One region of the Corynebacterium marquesiae genome, then DNA from elsewhere that is predicted to be linked to it. Evidence: riboswitches for the same ligand, from Rfam matches in the RefSeq annotation. Region 1 holds a riboswitch; the other holds the start of a gene.
What was found. Region 1 has a riboswitch for thiamine pyrophosphate ahead of thiC (phosphomethylpyrimidine synthase ThiC). Riboswitches for the same ligand answer to the same signal wherever they lie in the genome.
Positions count from the first base shown of each region.

Region 2: another riboswitch for thiamine pyrophosphate. It lies ahead of QP971_RS06465 (ECF transporter S component); the one in region 1 lies ahead of thiC (phosphomethylpyrimidine synthase ThiC).

Region 1 covers NZ_JASPII010000003.1:140,442-143,852, forward strand. The annotation lists gene QP971_RS03295 (leucyl aminopeptidase) at 1-297, shown strand, start outside; gene QP971_RS03300 (isochorismatase family protein) at 336-872, shown strand; TPP riboswitch at 1,190-1,300, shown strand; gene thiC (phosphomethylpyrimidine synthase ThiC) at 1,299-3,080, shown strand; gene QP971_RS03310 (oxidoreductase) at 3,072-3,411, opposite strand, start outside.
Region 2 covers NZ_JASPII010000007.1:115,818-119,228, reverse strand. The annotation lists gene QP971_RS06470 (DNA-directed RNA polymerase subunit beta') at 1-1,454, shown strand, start outside; TPP riboswitch at 1,625-1,757, shown strand; gene QP971_RS06465 (ECF transporter S component) at 1,747-2,361, shown strand; gene QP971_RS06460 (ABC transporter ATP-binding protein) at 2,376-3,411, shown strand, end outside.

The DNA of each region.
Region 1 (3,411 bases):
GGCCGCGAGGTGGGCGAAAAGGCATGGGCCATGCCTTTGCTAGAAGAACACGAGGAATCCGTGAAGTCCGCCAGCGCCGATATCCGCAATATCAACGCCAAGCGTGAGGGTGGCATGGAATACGCCGGCACCTACCTCCAGCACTTCGTGGGCGAGGGAATCGAATGGGCCCATATCGATGTGGCTGGCCCTTCCTTCAACACCACGGGCGCTTATGGCTACACCCCGAAGATGGGCACCGGCGTGCCCACCCGCACGGTGGTTGCCGCCCTGCGCGAGATTGCTGAATTAAAGTAGCACCACAGCAGGCTTGGTGCGTTTAGAATCCTAGAAGTATGAAGCCTGCTTTAATCATCGTTGACGTGCAACATGACTTCTGCCCCGGCGGCGCCTTAGGCACCGAGCGGGGCAATGAGGTCGCTGTAAAAATCGCTTCCCTGCAACAGGATTACGAAACCGTCGTAGCCACGCAGGATTGGCACATCGATCCGGGTTCTCACTTTTCTAAGGACCCGGATTTTGTCGATTCGTGGCCGGTGCACTGCGTAGCCGAGTCCCACGGCGCAGCTATGCATGAGGCTATCGGGCCGGCGCAAGCCTACTTCCGCAAGGGCGAATACACCGCCGCCTATTCTGGATTCGAGGGCGCTGCGAACGGTACCTTGCTCGCTGACTGGTTGCGCGAGCACCACATAGACGCAGTGGATATCGTAGGCATTGCCACCGATCACTGCGTTCACGCCACGGCCGCCGACGCCCTTAAGGAAGGCTTTACTGTCCGCGTACTGCATGAGTATTGCTCCCCAGTCGATGATACCCGTGGCGAAGCTGCGTTGCAGGAATTGGCCGCTGCCGGTGCCACCATCTGCTAGGCACACGACAACGCCTACGGCCCTCGAACCGAACGTGGTCCGAGGGCCGCTGGCGTCTCTCTACAAGGTGTTTCCATCTATCAGCTAAAGCAGCCGCCCTCTGGAAACGGGAGGGGTTCTCTCTATCTCTCTCGCATGCGCTCTCTCAAACGCATGATTTAAGTATGGGTCATCGATATTGGACACGGGTGACAAGTACCTGAAAGTTCCCTGTTGAAATCTACCGCCAACGCTCCTGCCGCCTCCCCTCGGCCGAGTGATTGCCCGCTGATATTGCAAAAGCCCTGCGTTGCGCTAGGCGTTTATTATAGGGTGATTTGCGTCCCCACGGGTGCCCGAGCACGGGCTGAGAGTGCGCTAAAGCTGCGCATAGACCGTTCGAACCTGTTTGGTTAATACCTACGAAGGAAGAGAGGAGCGCTTGCCATGAAGGCTGCCCCAGAAAACCACCCTAAACACTCCTATTCCCCCATTCACCACAACGGCTTAGAGGTCCCAGAGACTGAAATCCAACTGGATGATTCCCCACAAGGCCCCAATGACCCCTTCCGCGTCTATCGCACGCGTGGGCCAGAATGCGCACCAGAAGTGGGACTACCGGCCCTGCGCAGCGAGTGGATTAGCGAGCGCGGAGATATCGAAGAATACACCGGTCGCGGCCGCGAGCTGGCCGACGATGGACGTACCGCACAGCGCCGCGGGGCGTCTTCCCAAGAGTGGAAGGGCTCTAAGCGCCCGCCGCTTAAGGCTCAGCCTGGGCGCCGCGTAACCCAAATGCACTACGCCCGCCAAGGAATCATTACCCGCGAAATGGAATTCGTAGCACTGCGCGAGCACTGCGATCCGGAATTCGTTCGCGCTGAGGTCGCTCGCGGCCGCGCCATTATCCCTAATAATGTCAACCACCCCGAGTCTGAGCCCATGATCATTGGGCGAAGATTCCTCACCAAGATCAACGCCAATATTGGCAACTCTGCGGTCACCTCCTCGATCGAGGAAGAAGTATCCAAATTGCGCTGGGCTACCCAATGGGGAGCGGATACCGTCATGGATCTATCTACGGGTGACGATATCCACACCACCCGCGAATGGATCTTGCGCAACTCCCCGGTCCCTATCGGCACCGTCCCCATTTACCAGGCATTGGAAAAGGTCAATGGCGTAGCAGAGGACCTTACGTGGGAGATCTTCCGCGATACCGTCATCGAGCAGTGCGAACAGGGCGTGGACTATATGACTATTCACGCCGGTGTTCTCTTGGCCTATGTACCGCTGGCAAGCAATCGCGTGACCGGTATCGTCAGCCGCGGCGGTTCCATCATGGCGGGATGGTGCCTTGCTCACCACAAGGAGTCTTTCCTCTATGAACACTTTGATGAGCTGTGCGAGATCTTCGCTCAGTACGATGTTGCATTTTCGCTTGGCGACGGCCTACGCCCCGGCAGCCTTGCCGATGCCAACGACGCCGCCCAATTTGCCGAGCTCAAAACCATCGGCGAGCTTACCCGCCGCGCCTGGGAGCATGACGTCCAAGTCATGGTGGAAGGCCCCGGGCACGTGCCGCTCAACATGATTCAAGAAAACAACGAGCTCGAGCAGGATTGGGCCTCTGACGCGCCCTTTTATACTCTCGGCCCGCTAGTTACCGATATCGCTCCCGGCTATGACCACATTACTTCCGCCATCGGTGCTGCCCATATCGCAATGGGCGGTACGGCCATGTTGTGCTATGTCACTCCGAAAGAGCACCTAGGCCTGCCCAACCGAGACGACGTAAAGACTGGTGTCATTACCTATAAAATTGCGGCGCATTCCGCGGACGTCGCCAAGGGGCATCCAGGCGCCCGAGCCTGGGACGATGCCATGAGTAAGGCCCGCTTTGAATTCCGCTGGAATGACCAATTTGCGCTTTCCCTCGATCCGGAAACCGCGCAGGCTTATCACGATGAAACGTTGCCTGCGGAACCAGCAAAGACCGCGCACTTTTGTTCCATGTGTGGGCCGAAGTTCTGCTCTATGCGCATCAGCCAAGACATTCGGGATATGTTTGGCGGGCAGATGGCCGAGCTAGGCATGCCGACGCTGGGCGAACAGGTCCGTGCGGCCGCCCACGGCTCGGCACCAGAGGAGGGCATGCAGGAAAAGTCCGCCGAATTCCGCCGCAATGGGTCTCAGGTCTATCTACGCGAAGAGAGCGATCTAGCTTAATTCAGTTCCCGTATCGGGGTTCTCGCCGCGCTCGAACCGGGCGCGGCGTTTTCTTTGCTCTTCTCTCTTGCGCAGAATGCGGTTTCGCTCCATGCGTTCACGCATGCGCTGCGGATAGCCGGTTTCTTCTACATCATAAATATCGCAGCTCAATAGTTTGGCCACCGCATCGATGCCTTTGGGCCCACCGATGCGGCGGCGAATGAACTCGCCGTTTTCATCAACCACAACAACGGACATCTCATTGACTACTGTTTCCGGTTCTACAAAGGCCTCGACGTATACCTTTTCAGCGGCCCATTGTTGCAGATCCTGCGCGTCTTCTGGACGG
Region 2 (3,411 bases), on a different contig from region 1:
TTAAGACCTCCTTCCGCGAAGGCCTGTCCGTGCTGGAGTACTTCAATAACTCCCACGGCTCCCGTAAGGGCCTGGCCGATACCGCGCTGCGTACCGCTGACTCCGGCTACCTCACCCGCCGTCTGGTGGACGTGGCCCAGGACGTCATCGTCCGCGAAGAGGACTGTGGCACCCGCCAGGGCGTGCGCGTCCCAATCGGCGAGGAGTCTGGCGACAAGGTTGTTCTCTCCGAGCTGTGGGAGACTTCTGCATCCGGCCGCGTGCTGGCTACCGATGTCAAGGGCGAAGACGGCGAGGTTGTGGCCGAGGCTGGCTCCGACCTCACTGAGGAGCTCACCCAGAAGCTGCTTGACGCTAAGGTCACCGAGGTCAAGGTTCGCTCCGTGCTGACCTGCCAGACCCCGGCTGGCGTATGTGCCAAGTGCTACGGCAAGTCCATGGCTTCCGGCCAGCTCGTCGATATCGGCGAGGCTGTCGGCATTGTGGCTGCACAGTCCATTGGTGAGCCGGGTACCCAGCTGACCATGCGTACGTTCCACCAGGGTGGTGTCGGTGGCGATATTACCGGCGGCCTGCCGCGTGTCCAGGAGCTCTTCGAGGCCCGTAACCCGAAGAACCGCGCTCCTATCGCCTCCGTTGACGGCACCGTGTCCCTGTCCGATGAGGGCAACTTCTGGACCCTGACCATCACCCCGGATGACGGCTCTGATGACGTGGTTTACGAAAAGCTCTCCAAGCGTCAGGGCCTGGCTCAGGTCCGTCGTCCAATGGAGTCCAACCCGGATGCCATGATCGAGCGTTCCCTCAAAGACGGCGACCACGTTGAGACCGGTGACCGTCTGATGCGTGGTGCGGCTGACCCGCACGACGTTCTCGAGGTTCTCGGCCGTCGTGGCGTGGAGCAGCACCTCATCAACGAGGTGCAGGCTGTGTACCGTACCCAGGGTGTGGCTATCCACGATAAGCACATCGAGATCATCATCCGCCAGATGCTGCGCCGCGGTACCGTCATCGATGCGGGTACCACGGACTTGCTGCCGGGTAACCTCATCGACCTCTCTGAGGCTAAGCAGCTCAACGCTGCCCAGGTGGCAGAAGGCGGCGAGCCGGCTCAGCTGCGTTCGGAGATTATGGGTATCACCAAGGCTTCCTTGGCTACCGAGTCTTGGCTGTCCGCTGCATCGTTCCAGGAGACCACTCGCGTGCTTACCGACGCCGCTATTAACAAGCGCTCCGATAAGCTCATTGGCCTCAAGGAGAACGTCATCATCGGTAAACTCATCCCGGCCGGTACGGGTATCTCCCGCTACCGCAATATCTCCGTCAAGCCGACCGAGGCTGCGCGCAACGCCGCATACTCGATTCCGACTTACGGCGATTCCATCTACGGCGATGACGGCTTCGGTGAATTCACCGGCGCTTCCGTCCCGCTGGATGAGGACTTCACCTTCTAACGTGCAGTTCAATTTGCGTTAACGCGGGAAATAAATGGCCCCGCCTTCCTGAACGATAGGAAGGCGGGGCTGTTTCGATGTCTAGGGAGCACCGCTAGACTGCTTTGCTAGTATGAATGCAGCTTTTGGCCAGACACCTTTAAAGGAGTGCGGCCTAAGTTATTGAAAATTGCACACTTCACGGGTGCTTGCGCGCTGCTCTGTTTTGCAGCTGTGTCGGGCTGAGATGCCGCCAGATGCGCGGTGAACCGTTGAACCTGATCCGGATAATGCCGGCGAGAGGGAGGAAATTTTGACTACTAATACACGTGCGTCTGCTGCCCCGAAGCGCAGCCTGAACTGGCGCGTGGTCGATATTGTGGTGGCGTCCGTTCTAGGCGTGGCTTGTGGCTTTGTGTTCTTGGGGTGGAATGCAGTGGGCTATGCCTGGTTTGAGGCCATGGACGCTGTGACTCCAGGCCTCGGCGGTATCGCTACGGGTATCTGGCTTATTGGCGGTGTGCTTGGTGGTCTGATTATTCGCAAGCCAGGTGCGGCTGTCTATGTGGAGGTTCTTGCCGCAACCGTTTCTGCAATGCTGGGCTCCCAGTGGGGCCCTAGCACCCTGTACTCGGGCTTGGCACAGGGCATTGGCGTGGAAATCATCCTGGCCATCTTCCTGTACCGCAAGTTTGGCCTGGGAGTATCCATTCTGGCCGGCATGGCAGCTGGCTGGGGTGCCTTCATCCTGGAGCTGTTTACCTCCGGCAACCTGGCTCGTTCCTTCGAGTTCAAGCTCATCTACTTTGTGACTCTGAACATCTCCGGCGCTATCTTGGCCGGTGCGCTGGGTTTCTTCGTGGTGAAAGCCCTGGCTAAAACCGGTGCCCTGGATCGCTTTGCCGCAGGCCGTGAACAGCGCGCTTAGGGCGTGTTGTGTCCGTGTCTGATTGTGCATCATTGGCGGGAAACGCCACCAAGATAACAGCCCGAGGATTCGGCTGGACTCATGCCGGACGCAGCGAACCGGCGCTATCCGATATTGACCTGATCATCGAGCCGGGAGAACGCGTGCTTTTATGCGGCGACTCTGGATCGGGAAAGTCTACCTTCCTTGCGGCGATGGCCGGAGTGCTGGGTTCCGATGAGGAAGGAACCCGCACTGGTGAAATTCTCTTAGAAGATTCCACCGGCATGGTCGAGGAACCAGGCCGTACCATCCCAGTGGGGCTGGTGCTTCAGGATCCGGATTCGCAGGTGATCTCCGCGCGCGTGGGTGATGACATTGCTTTCGGCTGCGAGAACCTGGCGTATCCGCGCGAGGAAATCTGGCGCCGTGTGGCCGCAGCCAAGGAACTGGTTGGGCCTTTCGTGGACCTGGATTTTCCCACCGAGCGGCTCTCCGGTGGGCAGAAGCAGCGCTTGGCGCTCGCCGGCGTCATCGCTATGGGGGCGGGCGTAGTACTTCTCGATGAACCCACGGCCAACCTTGACCCCGCCGGCGCACGCGATGTGGTGCGCGCCGTGGCTAGGCTGGTGGAAGAAACCGGCGCGACGCTCGTGGTGGTAGAGCACCAGCACGCGGCGTGGGACGGTGTGCTCGACCGTGCGGTGGAGCTGGACCGCGGGCGCATCGTGGCCGATACTTCCTTCGCGGAGGTGGCCAAGCGCCGCCAGGTCTCTGGCCTGCCGCAGGCGCGACGCCTTGGCGAGGCCGAGCTTGCGGAGCGCGAAGCCGCGCTGTGGAGCACCGACCTCGTAACCCGCTATGGTCCGCCGCGCACGATTGCGCTGCCGGCGGGAGCATCCACGGTCATTACCGGGCCGAATGGCGCGGGTAAGTCCACCTGGTTGATGACCATGGCCGGGTTGCTGCCGGCTAAATCCGGGGAAATTGGGGTGGCCGATTTCGTGCGATGCGGGGTCAAAGGGTCGCCGCTGCGCTGGAAATCGCGCGAGCTGGCGGACCGCATAGGCT